4 regions of the Streptomyces sp. NPDC002004 genome follow, and region 1 is predicted to be linked to each of the others. Evidence: riboswitches for the same ligand, from Rfam matches in the RefSeq annotation. Region 1 holds a riboswitch; each other region holds the start of a gene.
The links. A riboswitch is a leader RNA that binds a small molecule or an ion and turns the genes downstream of it on or off. The one in region 1 is predicted to bind cyclic di-AMP.
Positions count from the first base shown of each region.

Region 2: it holds a riboswitch for cyclic di-AMP, as region 1 does, so the genes downstream of both, ACWCP6_RS23455 (transglycosylase family protein) here and ACWCP6_RS34690 (M23 family metallopeptidase) in region 1, are expected to answer to the same signal.
Region 3: it holds a riboswitch for cyclic di-AMP, as region 1 does, so the genes downstream of both, ACWCP6_RS20845 (C40 family peptidase) here and ACWCP6_RS34690 (M23 family metallopeptidase) in region 1, are expected to answer to the same signal.
Region 4: it holds a riboswitch for cyclic di-AMP, as region 1 does, so the genes downstream of both, ACWCP6_RS22530 (M23 family metallopeptidase) here and ACWCP6_RS34690 (M23 family metallopeptidase) in region 1, are expected to answer to the same signal.

Region 1 covers NZ_JBSFDP010000049.1:19,406-24,643, reverse strand. Annotated here, with positions in the region: gene ACWCP6_RS34695 (PP2C family protein-serine/threonine phosphatase) at 1-1,122, shown strand, start outside; cyclic di-AMP (ydaO/yuaA leader) riboswitch at 1,345-1,490, shown strand; gene ACWCP6_RS34690 (M23 family metallopeptidase) at 1,502-2,560, shown strand; gene ACWCP6_RS34685 (aldo/keto reductase) at 2,724-3,668, shown strand; gene ACWCP6_RS34680 (PrsW family intramembrane metalloprotease) at 3,775-5,109, opposite strand; gene trmB (tRNA (guanosine(46)-N7)-methyltransferase TrmB) at 5,178-5,238, opposite strand, start outside.
Region 2 covers NZ_JBSFDP010000016.1:126,678-131,915, forward strand. Annotated here, with positions in the region: gene ACWCP6_RS23440 (DUF501 domain-containing protein) at 1-353, opposite strand, end outside; gene ACWCP6_RS23445 (FtsB family cell division protein) at 388-858, opposite strand; gene eno (phosphopyruvate hydratase) at 1,101-2,384, opposite strand; gene ACWCP6_RS23455 (transglycosylase family protein) at 2,622-3,293, opposite strand; cyclic di-AMP (ydaO/yuaA leader) riboswitch at 3,298-3,469, opposite strand; gene ACWCP6_RS23460 (transglycosylase family protein) at 3,670-4,713, opposite strand; gene ACWCP6_RS23465 (cytochrome P450 family protein) at 4,947-5,238, opposite strand, start outside.
Region 3 covers NZ_JBSFDP010000013.1:63,560-68,797, forward strand. Annotated here, with positions in the region: gene ACWCP6_RS20820 (8-amino-7-oxononanoate synthase) at 1-1,065, shown strand, start outside; gene ACWCP6_RS20825 (DUF397 domain-containing protein) at 1,075-1,299, opposite strand; gene ACWCP6_RS20830 (helix-turn-helix domain-containing protein) at 1,309-2,169, opposite strand; gene ACWCP6_RS20835 (ATP-binding protein) at 2,421-2,852, shown strand; gene ACWCP6_RS20840 (DUF6328 family protein) at 2,970-3,509, opposite strand; gene ACWCP6_RS20845 (C40 family peptidase) at 3,624-4,097, opposite strand; cyclic di-AMP (ydaO/yuaA leader) riboswitch at 4,101-4,265, opposite strand; gene ACWCP6_RS20850 (hypothetical protein) at 4,773-5,072, opposite strand; gene ACWCP6_RS20855 (ATP-dependent Clp protease proteolytic subunit) at 5,080-5,238, opposite strand, start outside.
Region 4 covers NZ_JBSFDP010000015.1:76,490-81,727, forward strand. Annotated here, with positions in the region: gene ACWCP6_RS22525 (GntR family transcriptional regulator) at 122-814, opposite strand; gene ACWCP6_RS22530 (M23 family metallopeptidase) at 1,043-1,813, opposite strand; cyclic di-AMP (ydaO/yuaA leader) riboswitch at 1,827-1,984, opposite strand; gene ACWCP6_RS22535 (M16 family metallopeptidase) at 2,230-3,612, opposite strand; gene ACWCP6_RS22540 (M16 family metallopeptidase) at 3,636-5,003, opposite strand.

The sequences.
Region 1 (5,238 bases):
GGACCCAGCGGGCCCCTCGACCCCGTCGGCGCGGCCGCGGACGCGCAGCCCGACAGGGTCTCGTCCGCCGCCCGTGCCTTCGTCCGCGCGCTCCCCTTCCTCCTCATCGTCATCGGCCTGGTCTTCGATCTGGCGACGCCCCGCGAGTTCACCGCCGCGCCGATCTTTGCCGCGGCCCCCCTCATCGCCGCCCCCTTCTACTCGCTGGGCGCCACCCTGGTCACCGGTCTGACCGCATCGGCCGCGACCCTGGCGCTGCACACGTACAACGGCAACGCCACCCTCGTGGAAGGCGTCACCGAGTTCGTCACCGTCGTGACGGTCGCCGCGCTCGCCGTCGTCATCAACCGCGTCGTCCGCCGCAGCGACGCACGCCTCGCCTCCGCCCGCGAGATCGCCGAGGCCGCCCAGCGCGCCGTCCTGCCCGAACCGGCCGACCGGATCGGCGGACTCGACGTCGCCGCCCGCTACGAGGCGGCGCAGGCGGACGCGTTCATCGGCGGAGACCTCTACGCGGTGCAGGACACGCCCCACGGCGTACGGCTGATCGTCGGCGACGTGCGCGGTAAGGGGATGGGCGCGGTCGCCGCCGTGGCCGTCGTCATCGGCGCCTTCCGTGAGGCGGCGGAGCAGGAGGCCACGCTGGAGGCGGTCGCGCAGCGCCTGGAGCGGGCACTCACCCGCGAGGGGACCCGGCGGCGCGGGCTGGACGACGCCGAGGGGTTCACGACGGCGGTGCTCGCCGAGATCCCGCACGGCGAGGGCGTCGTACGGGTCATCAACCGCGGCCACCCCGACCCGCTGCTCCTGCACGACGGGCAGCTGCGCGTCCTCGCGCCGCGGGAGGCCTCGTTGCCGCTCGGCATGAGCGAACTCGCCACCTGGCCGGACCGTGCGGAGGTATCGGACTTTCCGTACGGAGCGACCCTTCTCCTCTACACCGACGGACTGTCCGAGGCGCGTGACCGGCACGGCGCGTTCTACGAACCGGCGAGCCGGCTGCTCGGCCGGGCGTTCGACGGTCCGGGCGCGCTGCTGGCCCACCTCGCGGACGAGGTGCGACTGCACACCGGCGGAGCCGCGACGGACGACATGGCACTGCTCGCCGTACGACGTCCTTGATGTGCCCTTCGCTCGTCGGGGTTCCGAATGGGTCGGTTGCTCCCGCGCCCCGTCGGAGCGGCGTCACCTTGAGTGAGGGAACGGCGCCTCTGCGCATAACAACTGACACACCGTCAGCCAGGAAACCCAAGGATCATGAGGAACCGCTTGGAATCCCTACCCCGCGTCTATTAACGTTCGATAACGCAGCGCGGTTGTCCCAGCCGTCACAAGAGACGGCTCCGTGCGCACGCGCCGAGTCCCGCAAGGGAGCCGGGGAACCACCAACTTGGGGTGAATCGGGCGTTCTTCCTCGCGAAGGACACTCGTAGGAGACCTTCCTGCTCCGAACCCGTCAGCTAACCCGGTAGGCGAGAAGGAAGGAAAGGAGTGCGCCTCCGTGGCGTCCAACAGGCCTGCCCCCGAGCCCACTTTCGCGCCGATGCCGGACGACGAGTACGGCGACCGGTACTTCGGCCCCTCGGAGGAGACCTGGGGGGAGTGGAACCCCACCGAGGAGTCCGTTCGCCCGGTCCGCGGCAGGCACCGCGTCGTCAAGCAGCGTGGCGGGTTCGCCCGTAGCTCCACCGTCCTGGGTGTCGGCGTCATGGCCGCCGTCGGCGCGGGCGGTATCGCGACCGCGCAGGGCGGCAAGCCGCCGGTCGGCATCTCCATGCCCGACCTGTCGAGCGTCACCCACGAGGCCAAGTCCCTGCCCGGCGTGGGCTCCCTGATATCCGACGACTCCTCGGAGTCCGGCGACTCGACCTCGGCCCCGCTGACCGGCGCGGGCCTCACCACCGCCGACGCCAAGCAGGGCACCACGGACGCCGGCGAAGCGCTGCGCGCCCGCATCATGCAGCAGGCCGAGCAGCAGCAGGACCAGGCGGCCGACGCCGAGGCGACCGCGGCCGAGGAGGCCGCCGCCAAGAAGGCCGTCGCGGACGCCGGCGCCGAGCTGGACAAGGCCCAGGCGGACGCCGACGCGGCGAAGAAGAAGGCCGAGGCGGAGGCCAAGGCCAAGGCGGAGGCCGCACGCCTCGCCGAGCTCGCCAAGAGCTACACGCTGCCGGTCGTCTCGTACACGATCACCGGTCAGTTCGGCGACCCCGGCGCCATGTGGTCCTCCGGCTACCACACCGGCCTGGACTTCGCCGCGCCCACGGGCACGCCGCTGAAGGCGATCCACGCGGCCACCGTGAAGGAAGCGGGCTGGGCCGGGGCGTACGGCTACCGCACCGTCCTCGAACTCGACGACGGCACCGAGCTCTGGTACTGCCACCAGTCCTCGATCAACGTCAGCGTCGGCCAGAAGGTCAGCACGGGCGACGTCATAGGCCGCGTCGGCGCCACCGGCAACGTCACGGGCCCGCACCTCCACCTCGAGGTCCACCCGAACGGCCAGGCGACCGCGGTCGACCCGGCGCCGTGGCTGCGGGGCAAGGGCCTGTCGGTCTGACCCGTGGCCCCGCGCGGGACCGGTCCTCGGGCCGGTCCCGGGGCCTGGTCCGGGAGGACCCGGTCCAGGGCAGGGACGGGACGGTACCCACGGCCCTGAATTCGGCCGGATCAAGGCCCCCATTGTGCGGAATACCGTGATCGTTCACGGCATTCTGGGATACATGACTTCTCTTCGTGCTCTGGGTTCGTCCGACATCGAGGTCTTCCCGCTCTGCCTGGGCGGCAACGTCTTCGGCTGGACCGCCGACGAGGCCCAGTCCTTCGCCGTCCTGGACGCCTACACGGCCGCCGGCGGCAACTTCGTCGACACCGCCGACGCCTACTCGGCGTGGGCGCCGGGCCATGAGGGCGGCGAATCCGAGACCGTCATCGGCAAGTGGCTCGCCGCGCGCGGCAACCGCTCCGATGTCGTCGTCGCCACCAAGGTCGGCTCCCACCCGAAGTTCAAGGGCCTGGCACCGCACACCATCAAGGCCGCTGCCGAGGAATCGCTGCGCCGGCTCGGCACCGATCACATCGACCTGTACTACACGCACTTCGACGACCCCTCCGTCCCCGTGGGCGAGATCATCACCGCGCTGGACCAGTTGGTGAAGGAGGGCAAGGTACGCGCGATCGGCGCGTCGAACATCAGCGCCGAGCGGCTCCAGGCGTCCCTGGACTTCTCCGACCGCGAGGGCCTGGCTCGCTATGTCGCGCTCCAGCCCCACTACAACCTGGTGTCCCGCGACACCTACGAGGGCCCGCTCCTCGACGTGGCCTCCCGTGCGGGCCTCGCCGCGGCCCCGTACTTCGCCCTCGCCTCCGGTTTCCTCACCGGCAAGTACCGCCCCGGCACCCAGGTGGACAGCCCGCGGGCGGATGGCGCGGCCAAGCACCTGGAGACCGAACGCGGGCGCAAGGTGCTGGCCGCGCTCGACGGGATCGCCGAGGCGCACGGCACCGAGATCGCCACGGTCGCCCTCGCCTGGCTCGCTGCCCGGCCCACGGTCGCGGCCCCGATCGCGAGCGCACGGACCGTGGAGCAGCTGCCCGCGCTGGTGGCGGCCGCGGAGCTGGAGCTGACCCAGGAGGAACTGACGGCCCTCACCGCGGCCTCCGCCTGACGGCCCGGGAGACGCCGCGGGGGTACCCACGGTCCCCCGCGGCGCGTCGGCGCCCGCGTCGCCCAGGGGGTGTCCAGCCGATCACGCCGGGCTCGCCGAGACACCCCTAGGACCGGTAGGGGTTGTACGACGGGGGGTACGAGGTGTAGGGCCGCGGCGCCGCCGGTCCGTACGGCGGGCGGTACGCCGGCCAGACGGTCACCGGCACCGGCGGCGCCACCGCATGGGCCGCGTACGCCATCGCGGGCCGCGCCACCTCGCGCCGTCGCCAGAGCTCCACGAGCAGCTGACGTTCCCTGGTGACGAAGTCGGCCCCGGCCCGGCCTCGCCGCCCCCGGTGCCGCAGGAACGCGAGCGACGTCGCGTACGCCTCGTACTCGGTGACGACCCGCCCGGCCGGCTTGCCCCCGGCCCGCACGGCGTACTCCCGGGCCAGCCGCCGGGCCCGCATCGACCCGAGCACCAGCGGCTCGGCCGGCGCCAGCCATCCCGCTGCGGCGTACGCGGGCAGCTCGTCCCGCACGGTGTGCAGCTCCCGCTGCCGGGTCCAGATCACCAGCCAGGTGAGCAGCCCGAAGGCGGGCACCATGAACGCCGCGTACACCGCGAAGAACCCGTAGCGGCCGAAGCCCGACGAGCCGTTCCACGTGGCGTGCATGCCCATGGCGAGCAGCAGCCCCCCGATCGGCACCAGGGCGCGCCGCACCTGCTGGCGCTCCGCGGACGCCGCGGCGATGCCGAACCCGATGCCGGTGAGGACCGTGAAGAGGGGATGCGCGAACGGGGACATGATCACGCGGACGAAGAAGGTCGCCGCGGTGACGGACGTCAGCCCGCGGCCGCCGCTGAGCTGGTCGGTCCCGAACGCGCTGCCGAGGTAGAGGATGTTCTCGGTGAACGCGAAGCCGGTGGCCGTGACCCCGGCGACGACGACGCCGTCGACGATCCCGGTGAAGTCGCGTCTGCGGAAGAGGAAGATCAACAGGACGGCCGCGGCCTTCGCGGACTCCTCGACGATCGGCGCTATCACGGTCGCGCCGAGGGTGTCGGCGCTGCCCGGGTCGGCGGTGGCCGTGGCGATCCACCGGGTCGCGAAGCTGTTCGCGACGATCGCTATGAGCGCCGCGGCGCAGGCACCCCAGGCGAAGGCGAAGACGATGTTCCGCCAGGGCCCGGGCGCCACCCGGTCCAGCCAGCGGAAGGCGGCTATGAGCAGCGGCACGGGCAGGACCGCGAGACCGAGCCCGACGAGGAACCCCTCGGTGCCGGTCTGCCTGCGCACCAGAGCCAGGATGACCAGGCCGGAGAGCGTGAGCAGGGTGATCAGTGCGCCGCCGCGCACCGCCCGCCGCTGCCACCAGTGCGCATGCCGCCGGGGGCCCGGCGCGCCCGGGCCACCGGGGCCGGGCGGATACGACGGATACGGGGGACTGATGGCCACACCATTGACCCTAACGAGGGACAGGGGGTGTACGCGATGGCGCATCGGAGAGCGCCCGTATCACCGCCTCAGGCCGGGTCCTTCCGGGCCGCGCGGCGGAACAGCAGGTCGTGGACGACATGGCCCTTG
Region 2 (5,238 bases), on a different contig from region 1:
TTGAGCTCCTCGATCTCGTCGCGGCGCCGGACGTAGTCCTCGTGCGCCGCGCGGTACGCGGCGGCGAGCTCGGGATCGGTGGCGAGCCGTTCCGTCATCTCCTTCATGACGCCCTCCGCCTCGAGCGTGCCGATCGCGGACGAGGCCCGCGGACACGTCAGGTAGTAGAGCGTCGGGAAGGGGGTGCCGTCCGGCAGCCGCGGGGCGGTCTCGACGACGTCGGGCTGCCCGCACGGGCACCGGTGTGCGATCGCGCGCAGCCCGCGCGGCGGCCGCCCGAGCTGCTGTTGGAAGGCCTCGACGTCGGCCTCGGTCGGCTCGGTGCGCGGAGTGCTGGGCGGGGGCGTTTCCATGCCGTGAAGTGCGTCTTTCTTGTTCGTATGGGGTTCACTGGTCCGCGCGGTCGGCCTTGTCGACGCCGTCCCAGACGTTGGAGTACCAGGGCCGGTCGGCCGCGCCCTGGGTGGTGCGGGTGCGGTGGGCCGCCTCGGGGTCGACCACCGTGTACCCGGTCTCGCCCGGCATCACGTAGTGCAGGCGGTCCCTTATGCGCTGCCTCGCGTACGAATCGTCCTGCCATCGGGCCTTCTCGTCGCGCAGTTCCTCGACCCGCTGCCGCTCCCGCTCCTGCTGGCGGCGCAGATCGGCGATCTCGGCGCGCTGGGAGACGTACTCGCGCATCGGATAGGCGATCGCGACGACCATCGAGCAGAACACCAGCACGAGGATCGCGGCCCGGCCGGTGAGCCGGGAGCGGCGGGCCTGCCGTTTGGTCTGGGAGCGGTAGACGCGGGCCGCGGTCTGCTCACCGAGCAGTCGCAGCCGGGTGGCGGTGGAGAACCGGTCCCGGCCGCTCACCGGACCTCACCTCGCCGGAGCGCGCCGGGCACGTCGTCCCGCCCTTCCGGCCGGGGGTCCGGGGGGCGTCCCCCGGGAATGCACGACCCGGCCATGTGTCCCGCCTCCCCTTGTATGCGGTCCCGGTACGCGCCCATCGGGGCGTACGCGCGTACGTCCCCGCACACGGTACGGGACCGGGCGCGAGGACGTACGTACGACGGGGCTGTCACCCGTGCCGGGCACGGGAGCCCCGGCTGTGCCTACTGGTTCCGGAAGCGCGGGAAGGCGCTGCGGCCGGCGTACACCGCGGCGTCGTCGAGGATCTCCTCGATGCGCAGCAGCTGGTTGTACTTGGCGACGCGCTCGGAGCGGGCCGGGGCGCCGGTCTTGATCTGGCCGCAGTTGGTCGCGACGGCCAGGTCGGCGATGGTGACGTCCTCGGTCTCGCCGGAGCGGTGCGACATCATGCACTTGAAGCCGTTGCGCTGGGCCAGCTCGACGGCGTCCAGGGTCTCGGTCAGCGAACCGATCTGGTTCACCTTCACGAGCAGGGCGTTGGCGGTGCCCTCCTCGATGCCGCGGGCCAGGCGCTCCGGGTTGGTGACGAACAGGTCGTCACCGACCAGCTGGACCTTGTCGCCGAGCTTGTCGGTGATGGTCTTCCAGCCGGCCCAGTCGTCCTCGAACAGCGGGTCCTCGATGGAGACGAGCGGGTAGGCGGCGACGAGCTCCGCGTAGTACTCCGTCATCTCGGCGGCGGAGCGCTCCTTGCCCTCGAAGAGGTACGCGCCGTCCTTGTAGAACTCGGACGCGGCGACGTCGAGCGCCAGGGCGATCTGCTCGCCGGGGGTGTAGCCGGCCTCCTTGATGGCCTCGATGATCAGGTCGAGGGCCTCGCGGTTGGAGCCCAGGTTCGGGGCGAAGCCGCCCTCGTCGCCGAGGCCGGTGGACAGCCCGCGCTGCTTCAGCACGGCCTTGAGCTTGTGGTAGACCTCCGTGCCCCAGCGCAGGGCCTCGGAGAAGGACTCCGCACCGATCGGGGCGATCATGAACTCCTGGATGTCCACGTTGGAGTCGGCGTGCGAGCCGCCGTTCAGGATGTTCATCATCGGAACGGGCAGCAGGTGCGCGTTCGGGCCGCCGAGGTAGCGGAACAGGGGGAGGTCGCTGGCCTCGGACGCGGCGTGGGCGACGGCCAGGGAGACGCCGAGGATGGCGTTGGCGCCGAGCGAGGACTTGTCCGGGGTGGCGTCGAGGTCGAACATCGCCTGGTCGATCAGGCGCTGCTCGGTGGCGTCGTAGCCGACGAGCTCCGGGCCGATCTGCTCGATGACGGCGAGGACGGCCTTCTCGACGCCCTTGCCGCCGTAGCGGTTGGCGTCTCCGTCACGGAGCTCGAGGGCCTCGAACGCACCGGTGGACGCACCGGAGGGAACGGCGGCACGACCCGTGCTGCCGTCGTCGAGGCCGACCTCGACCTCGACCGTGGGGTTGCCTCGGGAGTCGAGGATTTCCCGGGCTACGACGACGTCGATGGACGGCACGAGCATCTCCTTCTGGGATGTGACGCGTGTACGCGGGCCGCTCGACCCGCGAAGGGGTGCGGGCCTGGAGGGGCCTCGCGACATGAGCCTAACCGGCTCCGGGGCATCGGCCAGCCGACGGACCGCCCCGTGGACAAAAACCCGGAGCAAATTGTTTTCGAACGGAACAAAAAGAGCCCCGCCCCGGTGCGTACGGGGGAACACGCACCGGGGCGAGGCGGTCTGGGGGGCCTGGGATCAGCCGAGGTGCAGCTGCTGGCCCGGGAAGATGACGTCGGCGTCGTCGACGATGTCCTTGTTCAGACGGAACAGCTTCTGCCAGCCGCCCTCGACGTGCTTCTTCGCGGCGATCGAGCTGAGGGTGTCGCCCTTGACCACCTTGTACTCGCCGTCACCCTTCTTGACCTTCTTGCCGGTCGGGGTGGTCACGGTCTTCTGGACCGGCGCGGTGCGCTGCTGGGAGCGGGAGGCGGCCTGGGAGTCGGTGTGCGGGGCACTCGGCTTCGGGGCCGGAGCCGGGGCGGACTGCTGCGGGGAGGCGCCGGACAGGCCCGTGCCGCAGTTCGGCCAGGCACCCTTGCCCTGGGCGGCGAGGACCTTCTCGCCGACGGCTATCTGCTGCTCCTTGCTGGCCTTGTCGGCGGTCGACGCGTAGGCGCTGCCGCCGTACGCGGACCAGGTGGAGGCGGAGAACTGCAGACCGCCGTAGTAGCCGTTGCCGGTGTTGATGGCCCAGTTGCCACCGGACTCGCACTGCGCGACCGCGTCCCACTCGGAGGTGGTGGCGGCGGAGGCCGAGCCGGCCGCCACCAGCGGGGCGGCGACGGCGACGCCGGTGACGCCGACGAGAGCGGCGACGCGGGTGGCCTTGGACGGACGGCGGTGCTTGCCCTTGCCGGAAAGCAGCATGAAGTGATCCCCTCACCGACGCCTACGAGGTGAGCTGTCGGGTTCGGGCCGTGTGAGTGCCCGGCCGTGCGTCCATGCGCACGACTTCACCCCAAGCCGTTCCCGGATCGTCTTTCAACTCCCGGGCCCGGCACCTACCTTGGGTCCCCCGCTCCTGCCTACGGCGCTTGACGCGACGACTGTTCCCGCACGGCCGTCGGCAGGATTCGGCGTGACGGCCCTGGGTGCCCGCTGCGGCGAGCGGTCACGACCGTAGGCAGGTAAACCGGCGAATTTCAAAGAGGATCAGGGCCCTTGAGACCCATCTCTCAGTTTTTCCAAACCGGACATTCAACGTGAAGTGCCGCTAATCGCCGTCCGATTCGGGCGCCGTTCTCTACTTGTCCGACGTCTCGTCCTGGGTTGCGTCGCCATCGGCACCCTTGTCGCCCTTGTCGCCCCCCAGACCGAGGTCGAGGCTCTGACCGGGGATGATGAGGTCCGGATCGGAGCCGACGGTCTTCTTGTTGTCGGCGTACAGCGCGCTCCAACCCCCCTCGACGTCATGGGCGTCGGCGATGGTCCAGAGGCTGTCGCCCTCGCGCACGGTGTACGCGCCGCCGTCGGCGCCACGGGAGGCGTCGCCGCGCGAGGCGTGCCGGCCGGCGGAGTCGTCGGCGCGGGTGCCGGCCGGGTCCTCCTGGGCCGCATCGCCGCGGTGCCGGCCGGACCCGGCGCCCGGGTCGTCCGACGTGTCCTTCGAAGTGCCCTCGTCGACGCCGGACTTGTCCGACTTCGTGGTGGCGTCGTGACTCTTCTCTCCCGCACCGTCGGTACCCGTGCTGGATGAATCCGACGAGTCGGATGTCTTGGACGACTCAGAAGAATCGGATGAGTCGGAGGAGTCGGATGACTTACCCGCACTGGAGGACTTGTCAGTCCTGTCGGACGAACCGGACGCGTCCGGCGACATGCCCAGCGGTTCCGTCAGGTCCCCGCCGTCCTCGTCCGCGGACGCCGACGGGTCACCGTCCGGCACACCGGTGTCGACCTTGGCCGCCGCTCCGCCCTGGGTGAGCCCCACGAGCGGCGCGCAGGTGGTCCAGGCGCTAGGACCCACATCGGCGAGGACCTTCTCGGCGACCGCTATCTGCTGCGAGCGGCTGGCCTGGTCCGCGCGCGACGCGTAGTCCAGACCGCCGTACTGCTCCCACATCTCCTGCGAGAACTGGAGTCCGCCGTAGTAGCCGTTGCCGTCGTCCGCGCTCCAGGAGCCGCCGCTCTCACAGTCCGCGAGCCGGTCCCAGGTGGTGACCTCGGCGGCGTGTGCGCCGGTGGCCCCGAGCAACGGGATCGCGATGGCGGAGCCGGTCACTCCGGCCGCGACGACCAGAGCGGGAGCCTGACGGGGGCGACGATGGCGGCCGTTCCCGGAGAGCATGCGGTTGCCTTTCGCGTGAGAGCTGTGGCGACAGCGGCGACCGTGGGTCACCGAGTCGGGGTGAACCTAGCGGGAGTCGAACGTGTGTCACAAGTCGATGCAGCGCAGATCACGCGAAGATCACAGTTATGACGCTGCGTCAGTTCCATGAGGTCCGAAGTGTCCGGAACGCAGGGCTCCGACGCCGCGCCGCGTGGGCCCGGCGACCGCACCGGAGCCGCGGATGCAACAGCTCAGGCCCCGTCGGGAACCGAACGGGCCGGTTCCGGCGTGAACTCCACCGGAAGCGTGCGCAGCCCCCGCATGATGAGCCCGCCCCGCCATCTCAAGTCGTCCGGTTCGGCGGCGAGACGCAGATCCGGGAGCCGGCGCAGCAGTGTCGCGAGCGCGGTCCGGCCCTCCAGCCGGGCCAGCGGCGCGCCGAGGCAGTAGTGGATGCCGTGCCCGTATCCGAGGTGCTGGTTGTCGCGCCGGGCGAGGTCGAGCGTGTCGGGCTCGCCGAACCGCTCCGGGTCACGGTCGGCG
Region 3 (5,238 bases), on a different contig from region 1:
CGTCCGCGCTGTGCGGAGTCGACACTGCTCGACCTGGCGAGCAACGACTACCTCGGGCTCGCGCGCCACCCCCAGGTCACCGAGGCGGCCGCCGAGGCCGCCTTCCGCTGGGGCGGCGGCGCCACCGGATCCCGGCTGGTCACCGGCTCCACCGGACTGCACGCCCAGCTCGAGAGGGAGCTCGCCGACTTCTGCGGCTTCGAGGCCGCCCTGGTGTTCTCCTCCGGCTATGCGGCCAACATCGCCGCCGTCACCGCGCTCGCCCCGCACGGCTCGCTGATCGTGTCGGACGCCGGGAACCACGCCTCGCTCATCGACGGCTGCCGCCTCGCGCGCGGGACGACCCAGGTCGTGCCGCACGCCGATGTGGAGGCGGTGCGCAAGGCGCTGGACACCCATGAAGGACCCGCCGTGGTCCTCTCCGACACCGTCTTCTCGGTGGACGGCGACGCGGCCCCCCTCGGCGGGCTCGCCGCCGCCTGCCGTGAGGCCGGCGCCGGGCTGGTCGTCGACGACGCACACGGCGTGGGCGTGCTCGGCGACGGAGGCCGCGGCGCGCCGTTCGCGGCCGGTCTCGCGGGCGACTGCGACGTGGTCACCACGGTCACCCTGTCGAAGTCGTTCGGCAGCCAGGGCGGTGCCGTCCTCGGACCGGCCCCGGTCATCGACCACCTGATCAACGCGGCTCGTACCTTCATCTTCGACACCGGCCTGGCACCGGCGGCCGCGGGCGCCGCGCTGGGCGCCCTCGGCCTGCTGCGCCGCGACCCCGGACGCGCCGCACGCGCCCGGGCCGTCGCGACCGAGCTGTACGAGCGGCTGACCGCGTCGGGCCTGGAGGCGGTGCGCCCTGACGCGGCGGTGGTCTCGGTGCGGGCGCCCTCGCCCGAGGAGGCCGTGGAGTGGGCGGCCGACTGCCGCGCGGCCGGGGTGGCCGTGGGATGCTTCCGGCCGCCGTCCGTGCCGGACGGGATCTCGCGGCTGCGGCTGACCGCCCGGGCGGACCTCACCGACGAGCAGATCGCCGAGGCCGTGCGCGTGATCGGGCGTACCGCGCCCCGCTGACCCCGGGGATCAGCGCAGACCGTCGAGGAAGGTCCCCCAGGCGGCGGCCGAGAAGAGCACGGCGGGCCCCGTGGGATTCTTGGAGTCGCGGACGGCGAGCAGGCCCGCCGCGGGGCCCGGGCCGAGCTCGGCCGTCTCCACACAGTTGTTCATGCCCGTGCTGCGGCTGCTGCGCCGCCAGCCGACGGGGGCCAGCGATGTGCTGGACGGAACGTGCCGAGGCAGAGCGGTCATGGTGCCTCCCTATGCGCCGTCACCCATCCCGGCGATGAAGTCCAATGAGTCCGTGGGTGAAAGGGCGTGATTCCGAAGAGAGTTGAAGGCTTCGGTGTATGCCCTGAGGTCTTCTTTCCGTTCGAGGTAGAGACTACTCATCAAGTGGTCGAGAACAACCACGTCCAGATCGGCAATGTGCGGAAATGAGAAAATAACGAAAGCGCCGGTCTGGCCGATATGGGCGCCCGCCGTGAAGGGCAATACCTGGATCCGCATATGCGGCAGGCACGCCACTTTCGCCAAATGCCTCAGCTGCGCCGCCATCACGCCGGGCCCGCCCACCTGCCGGCGCAGCACCGCCTCGTCGAGGATCGCGCTGAACTCCAGCGGCGGATCGCCGCGCAGCACGTCCTGACGCGCCAGCCGTACGTCGACCAGCGCCTCGATCTGCCGCTCCGGCAGGCCGCCCAGCGAGGCCCGGGTCACCGCGCGGGCGTAGTCGGGGGTCTGCAGCAGGCCCGGCACCACGGAGTTCTCCAGCGTGCGCATTCCGCAGGCCTGTGCCTCCAGACTGATGAAGTCCTGGTATGCCGGTGGCAGCAGCCCGCGATAGGCGTGCCACCAGTGACGCCGCCCGCCGTCGTCGTCGGAGCCCGCCAACGCGACCAGAAGTTCCCGGTGTTGGATGTCCTCCACGCCGTACATGTCGAGCAGCAGCCGCACATCGGCCTGCTTCACACCGCTGCGGCCCGTCTCGATCCGGCTCACCTTCGACTGGTGCCAGCCCGCGCGCCGGGCGGCCTCACCGCTCGTGAGCCCCGAGCGGTCGCGGAGCGCACGCAGTTCCGCGCCGAGCTTGCGGCGGCGCACCGCGGGACCGTGCTGCATGGGCCGTCTCCTTCCGGCCGACACCGCGGCGGCTCACCCGCCGACGGTAGAGGAAGCCACACGGTATGGGTCAAATACGCTCTCTCGTCGCAGAGTTCACCGCTTCGAGCGACAGATATATGCATTCTCAGGGGATGCGCTCCCTGATCGGCGCGCGAGTGGCAGTCTGGCGACAGCACCGGTCCGGGGCCGTATCGAACCATCCGCCACGTGTCGGAGTCCGGCCCCGATGGGAAAGGGACGACGTCGCCATGGCAGACCACCAAGAAGCCTCCGTCACTCTGCCGAGCGATCCCGCCTCGGTCTCCGCGGCGCGGAAATACGTCAGCAATGTCCTCACGGAATGGGGACTGCCCGGGGACGCGGATGTGGCCGACACGGTCCGGCTCATCGTCTCCGAACTCGCCACCAATGCCGTCCAGCACACCTTCGGCCAGTCGCCCACGTTCACCGTGGACGTGACGCTGGAGCGCGACGAGCAGCTGCGCATCGGCGTCACCGACAGCCACCCCCGCTTCCCCAAGCGGCTGCCCGCGGCGGTGCAGCAGGACAACGGCCGCGGCATGGTGATCATCCGCTGGCTGGCCAACGAGTACGGCGGCAGACTCAGCGTCAGTCCGACGCCCGAGGGCGGCAAGACGGTGTGGATCGCGCTTCCCTGGACGGTTCCCGTCCAGAACTGACCTCGGCCCGGAGCGCGCTCGCCGGGTCCCGGGCTCCCCGGCAGGTCCCGGAGCCTCCTCTGCCCCGTCCAGGTGCCGTGTCGCTCAGGCCGCGTGTCGCCCGGGCGGCCCGAGGCGTCACCGGCGGCGCCCTCGGCGCGCGGGCACGCGTGCCGTCGGACGGGACGCCGGCCGGACCGCGATGTTCCGGCGCCGCACCAGCCGCGGCAGGACGCCCCAGAGCAGGACGCACACGAGCAGGGTCCCGCACCCGGCGGCGACGCCTCCGGTCCGCCCCGCCGCGACGTCCACGACGAGCAGCACCGAGCCGGTGAGCGCCAGTGCGAGGGCGCCCAGGCCCACCCGGGACAACTGCGACGAGACACGCACGATCTGCCGTTTGGCGTGCTGCTGGAACAGGAAGCGATGGAGCGCTGCGGGCGCCGTGAAGAGCGCGGCGGACAGCATCGCCAGGAGCAGCGTCGTGACGTAGGTGGCCCGCTCGAAGCCGTCGAGCGTGGGGAATCGAGGGGTGAAAGCCAGGGTCAGCAGAAAGGCGAAGAGGATCTGCACCCCGGTCTGGGTGACTCTGAGCTCCTGCAGAAGCTCGGAGAAGTTGCGGTCGGCGCGCTCGAGGGGTGTTTCCCGTCGCGCCGTCACGAATCGGACGTCCGGCATGAGGAGACGGGTTCCCGGGTCGGCCCGTCTCCTACCGCCGGCGCGGGCAGGGGCCCCCGTAGGGGTCGCCACCACCCGCGCCACGGCTTCAGCGGATGCGCCGGCGCCCGAGGGTCACCGCACCCGCCCGTACCAGACGTTCCTGGTCCAGATCTTCGACATCTTGACCACGTCCCCGGTCTTCGGGGAGTGCCAGATCCTTCCCTTCCCGGCGTAGATGCCCACGTGGTAGACGCTCGAGCCGTAGTGGAAGAAGACCAGGTCGCCCTGCTGGCGCTGGGACGCCGGGACATGGCGGGTCCTGTTGTACTGCGCCGCGGCCGTGCGCGGGAGCTTCTTGCCCGCGCGCTTGAACGAGTACAGCGTCAGTCCGGAGCAGTCGAAGCGGCGTGGTCCGGTGGCCCCCCACTGGTACGGCGCGCCCCTCTTGGACGCCGCCACCTGGAGCGCCCTCGCTCCGAACGTGGCGGCCTCGGCGTCGGCAGCGACCCCCGGAACCACGATGGTGCCGCCGACGGCGGCCAGCGTGAGAGCCGATGCGGTGCCGGCCCGGCCCAGGAGTGACGGGACGCGATTCAGCGCAGTCATGCGCAACCCTTCGTCAGCCGCCTGTGAAGGATGACCTGTCGGGTTCGGGCAGGCGAAGATGCCCGGCCGCTGACGCGGCTTCACCCCAAGGACCGATCGGATCGCTCCGGCCGGCCCGCCGTGCTGGGTCCTCCACTCCTGCCGATCCACATCTGTCGACCGGGTATCCGGGCGGCGGCAGGACTCGGCGTCCGCCCGGACCGCCCCGCCGCGGTGGCGGGGTCTTGTCGTCGGAAGGGATCTTCACGCACGAAAGGCGCGAATTCCGAGTTCTGCCGGGCATTTGTGAGGCTACTCACGATGTGTCTGTTCGGGTGGACACCACACCTTTCGAACATCACGGAGGGTGTCGATGACCCCCGGACCAGCGGCGGAGCGTGAGATTCCACGTGAGTTGTACGCGGATCGAGCAACTCTGTTCGTCCATCGCGTCGATGGCCGATTACGCCATCGGGGGGTAACCCGTCTGGTGCGTTTCGGATCGCTTCCGGACGTGTCGGGGTCGGTTCCGAACGGGTCGTCAACTCAGTTCGTCCGATTCCGGGGTGCCCTCGGTCCGGTTCAGTTCGGTCCGGTTCGGTCCGGTCGGTCGTGCGTGCGTGCGTCGGGCCCGTCGTGGAGTCCGGTCCCTCGCGGGCCCTGTTCGTCGCGGGTCGGTCCGCCCTGCCGGAGGAGTCAGGCCGGCGGGAGCGTGACCCGGGCGGCGCGCCGCTCGCCGTCGAGAACGCGCAGTGCCCTTACCAGCGTGGGACCGTGCACCTCGGACTCGCCGCGCTGGTGCATCAGGGTGAGCGCGTCGCGGAGCGCCGTGGCCTTGCCGACCAGGGCCTGGGCGGCGCGCAGACCGCCGTAGGTGCGCTCGGCGCGAGCGGGGTTGATGCGGCCCAGCAGGTCGACGACCTCCAGATAACGGTCGATCAGCTCGGCCTCGGCGCGGGTCAGCGCGGGCAGCGGCGGCAGTTCGGGCGGCAGCATCGGCGCGTCACCTCGCACCGTGTGCGGGACGCTGAGTCTTGCGGCTCGGGACCACCGCGTCGATCAGTCCGTGGGCGACGGCCTGCGCGGCGTCCAGGACCGTGTCGCGCTCGATGTCGGCGGCGACCTGTTCGGGCTCGCGTCCGGTGTGCCGGACCAGCATCTC
Region 4 (5,238 bases), on a different contig from region 1:
CGGGAAAGAAGCACGCCCCGACAAAGTGTGGCTGGTAATGGACGGCGCCGGAAAATGCGGCCCGGAAAATGGGCAGCAGAATTCCGCCCACTTCGAATACCTCTTGTATACGGCCCCTCTGTTAAAGACGCAGGCCTGCCGTGTTTACGGCATGTTGCGAACTCCTCACGCGGCCCGCGACGGCGTTCGGGCCGAATCGCAGCCGGTGCGCGGACGACGCCCGTTCGGCGTGCAGCGCGGTGAGGGCGCGTGCCCGCTCCGCGTCCCCGCGCGCCACCGCGTCGAGGATCGCCCCGTGCTCGGCCCAGGACTCCGCCGGGCTCGCCGGCGGATCGACGGAGTACATCCAGGCGATCTTGTGCCGCAGCTGGGTGAGCAGGGCGGTCAGACCCGGGCTGCCCGAGGCCTGCGCGAGTGTCTCGTGGAACCAGCCGTCGAGTGACCGCAGATCCTCGCTGTGCCCGCGCCTGGCGCGCTCCTGACCCAGCCTGACCAGGCCGCGGAGCACTTTGAGGTGCCCGTCCGTGCGCCGCTGCGCGGCACGCGCCGCACCCAGGGGCTCCAGCAGCATGCGGACCTCCAGGACGTCGGCGGCCTCCTCCTCGGTGGGCTCGGCGACGCACGCGCCCGCGTGGCGGCGGGTGACCACGAAGCCCTCCGCCTCCAGGGTGCGCAGCGCTTCGCGCACGGGCACCCTGGAGACCCCGTACCGCCGCGCGAGCACTTCCTCGGTGAGCCGCGTTCCGCGCCCGTGGACACCGGCGACGATGTCGTCCCTGATCGCCGTGCATACCGACTGCGCGGGAATACGCATGACCGGACCTCCGCCTTAACCCCCGCGAAACGCGGTCGATTGACGCTCGTTCAGCGACTCTATTGCAGGGAGCGCGAATTTCCGACGGCGGGCCGGATTCCATGGATATTTTTTGGCCAGGGAGGGGCGGGAACGCGGCGCGAAACCGGAACGCGAAAGCCCCGGCTCGGGGAGCCGGGGCTTTCGGGCGTTCTGCGGGATTCCCGGGGCGCAGGACCGGGGCCCGGGTCAGACGTGCAGGCCGTGTGCGCGCAGATAGGCGACGGGGTCCATGTCGGAGCCGTACTCGGGGCTCGTGCGGGCCTCGAAGTGGAGGTGCGGCCCGGTGACGTTGCCGGTGGCTCCGGAGAGGGCGATCTGCTGCCCCGGCGTGACGGACTGTCCGACGGAGACACCGATCGACGACAGGTGCCCGTACATGGTGTACGTGCCGTCGTGCATCTTGATCACTACTTGATTGCCGTACGCGCCGCCCCAGCCGGTGGTGACGACGGTGCCCGCGCCCACGGAGTGCACGGGGGTGCCGGACGCGGCGTGGAAGTCGACGCCGGTGTGGTGCCCCGAGGACCACAGGGAGCTGCTGGCCTGGTAGCCGGTCGATATGTACGAGCCCGTGACCGGCAGGACGAACCGGTTGAGGCGCCTGCGCTCGGCCTCGCGCGCGGCCCGCTCCTTCTCCGCACGCGCCTTCTTCGCGGCGGCCTCGGCCTTGCGCTTGGCCTCCGCCTCCGCCTTCCGCTGCGCGGCGGCCTCGTGGGCGGCCTGCTTCTGGGCGGCGGCCTGCGCGTCGATCTGCTCCGGCAGCGTGTCGCTGATCGTGATGGCCCGGTTCAGCCCGGTGTCGTCGAGCGTGGGCACGGGGTCCGCAGCGAATGCGGGAGCGGCCAGCCCGGCGACGACCCCGGTGGTGGTGAGGGCCGCGACGCCTGCGACCTGTGTGCTCGTACGTGCCAGACGGCTCGGACGACGATGCTTCCCGGTAGCACGGGTGAACGCCATGAAAGAGGCGGGTCCTTTCCTTCCCTCTCGCCTACCGGGTTAGCTGACGGGTTCGGAGCAGGAAGGTCTCCTACGGGCCCCCCTCGGGAGGGAGCCCGATTCACCCCAGGGACTTCATGGGTCCCCGGCTCCCCTGGCTCGCGCCGTACGGGGACTCGGCGATGACTGCCCGGTGCCGCGGGCGCGGCGTACTGCGTGGCGGACAGTCGCGTTGACGCTACGGGGGGCGTCTTTCAATCGACAAACGGAACACCGGTTTTGTAGTGCATGCCACAGGGCAGACGGGCAGCCTCCCCATCAATTCGGACAAACCGCATGACACATGGGCCCCGGCGACACGTATGCCGCCGGGGCCACCTGCACCACCCGTCCGAGGCTCCTGGACCAGTCGGCCGTCAGGAGCCCCGTCCGCTCGACTAGCCCGTCACCACGGTGACTTCACCGATCCCGAGGGCCTTCACGGGCTCCTCGATCTGTGCCGCGTCACCCACGAGGACGGTCACCAGACGGTCCATCGGGAAGGCGTTCACGACCGCGGCCGTGGCCTCCACGGTGCCCGTGGCGGCGAGGCGGCGGTACATCTCCGCCTGGTGGTCGTCCGGCAGATGCTGTTCGACCTGGTCGGCGAGGGTGCCGGCGACGGCCGCCGCCGTCTCGTACTTGAGCGGCGCGACCCCCACGAGGTTCTGCACGGCGACATCGCGCTCGGCGTCCGTCAGACCGCCCTCCGCGAGCGTGCGCAGCACCTGCCAGAGGTCCGCCAGGGCCGGTCCCGTCGACGCGGTGTCCACGGAACCGGAGATGGCGAGCATCGCGGCGCCCGTCGCCCCTCCCGAGGGAGAGGAGGGCGCGGAGCGCAGCACCTGGGTGAACGCCCGTACGCCGTAGGTGTATCCCTTCTCCTCACGCAGCACGCGGTCCAGCCGCGAGGTGAGGGTGCCGCCGAGGCAGTAGGTGCCGAGCACCTGCGCCGGCCACACGCGGTCGTGCCGGTCCGGCCCGACCCGGCCGATGAGCAGCTGCGTCTGCACGGCCCCGGGGCGGTCCACGATGACGACGCGTCCGGTGTCGTCGGCGGTCACCGGGGGCACCGGGTGGGGCTGCGCCGTACCGCCCGTCCAGGTACCCAGGGTCTCGCCGAGGACGGCGTCCAGGTCGACGCCGGAGAGGTCGCCGACGACGACGGCGGTCGCCGTGGCGGGGTGCACGTGCCGCTCGTAGAAGGCACGCACGGCCGCCGCGTCGATCGGCGCGACGGTCTCCTCGGTGCCCTGGCGCGGGCGCGACATGCGCGAGGACGCCGGGAACAGCTGCCTGGACAGCTCCTTGGCGGCGCGCCGGGCCGGGTTGGCCATCTCGTGCGGGATCTCGTCGAGCCGGTTGTTGACCAGCCGCTCGATCTCGCTCTGCTCGAACGCGGGCGCACGCAGGGCGTCCGCGAGCAGTCCGAGCGCCTTGAGGAGCCGGGAGACGGGCACTTCGAGGGCGATCCGCACACCGGGGTGGTCGGCGTGCGTGTCGAAGGTGGCACCGCAGCGCTCCAGCTCCGCTGCGAACTCCTCTGCGGAGAGCTTGTCGGTGCCCTCGGTAAGGGCCCGGGCCATGATCGTGGCCACGCCGTCGAGCCCTTCGGGCTCGGCGTCGAGGGGGCTGTCGAGGAGCACCTCGACGGCGACCACCTGCTGGCCCGGACGATGGCAGCGCAGCACCGTGAGGCCGTTGTCGAGCGTGGCGCGCTGCGGCGCCGGGAACGCCCAGGGCCTGGCCTCGCCCGGCTGCGGCTGGGGGTGGAACTCCATGGATACGTCCGTCGCGGCGTCGGTCACTTCGCCGCCTCCTCGTCTGCGGTCGCGGCGGTCTCTTCGGGGGCGGCGGTGCTGTCGGCGGACTCGACGGGCTCGTAGACGAGCACCGCGCGGTTGTCGGGGCGCAGGCGGGCCTTGGCGATCTCACGGACCTCGTCGGCGGTGACCTCCAGGACGCGCTTGACCGCGGTCAGCGCGAGCTGGGGGTCACCGAACAGGACCGCGTACCGGCACAGTTCGTCGGCGCGGCCCGCGACGGTGCCCAGCCGGTCCAGCCACTCGCGCTCCAACTGGGCCTGGGCACGCTCCATTTCCTCGGGCGTCGGGCCTTCCTCGGCGAAGCGGGCGAGCTCGTCGTCCACGGCGGCCTCGATGACCGGCACCTCGACGTCGCCGGCGGTCTTCACGTCCAGCCAGCCGAGCGACGGGGCACCGGCCAGGCGCAGCAGCCCGAATCCGGCCGCGACGGCGGTGCGGTCGCGCCGCACGAGGCGGTTGTAGAGACGGGACGACTCGCCGCCGCCGAGCACGGTGAGCGCGAGGTCGGCGGCGTCGCACGCGCGGGTGCCGTCCTCCGGCAGCCGGTAGGCGGCCATCAGGGCACGCGCGGGGACCTCTTCCTCGACGACCTCGCGCAGCTCGCTGCCGATGGTCTCGGGCAGCGAGCCGGAGCGCGGAGCGGGCTTGGCGTGGTGCGCCGGGATGGATCCGAAGTACTTCTCGACCCAGGCGAGCGTCTCCACGGGGTCGATGTCGCCGACCACCGACAGCACGGCGTTGTTCGGCGCGTAGTAGGTGCGGAAGAAGTCCCGCGCGTCCTCGAGGGTGGCCGCGTCCAGGTCGGCCATGGAGCCGATGGGGGTGTGGTGGTACGGGTGGCCGTCGGGGTACGAGAGGGCGGTGAGCTTCTCGAACGCGGTGCCGTAGGGGACGTTGTCGTAGCGCTGGCGCCGCTCGTTCTTGACGACGTCCCGCTGGTTGTCCAGCGACTCCTGGTCGAGCGCGGCGAGCAGCGAGCCCATCCGGTCGGCCTCCAGCCAGAGCGCCAGCTCCAGCTGGTGCGTCGGCATGGTCTCGAAGTAGTTGGTGCGCTCGAAGCTGGTGGTGCCGTTCAGCGAGCCGCCTGCGCCCTGCACCAGCTCGAAGTGGCCGTTTCCCTTGACCTGGCCCGAGCCCTGGAACATCAGGTGCTCGAAGAGGTGGGCGAGGCCGGTACGGCCCTTGACCTCGTGGCGCGAGCCGACGTCGTACCAGAGGCAGACCGCGGCGACCGGGGTCAGGTGGTCCTCGGAGAGCACCACGCGCAGGCCGTTGGCCAGGCGGTGCTCGGTCGCTGTCAGGCCGCCGGAGCCGGCCTGCGCTGTGGCCGTGTGACCCATGGGCATGTACGTCCCTTCGATCGCGAAACTGGGGAATTCCCTGCCTGTCCTGCCACTGTATGCAAGCGTGCTGACACCTGGCGAAGTTCCCGGGCCGGGTACGCCGAGAGCGAGCGGCGGGGAACGCCGGTCCGGGTGAGCCGCCCAGCGCTCCGGGGAGGGCCACGGGGCGGGTCCGCGCACAGCTCGGCCGGCGGCCCGGGTGCGGGTGCGCACGTGGCCGGCCGGGGATACGGGCATC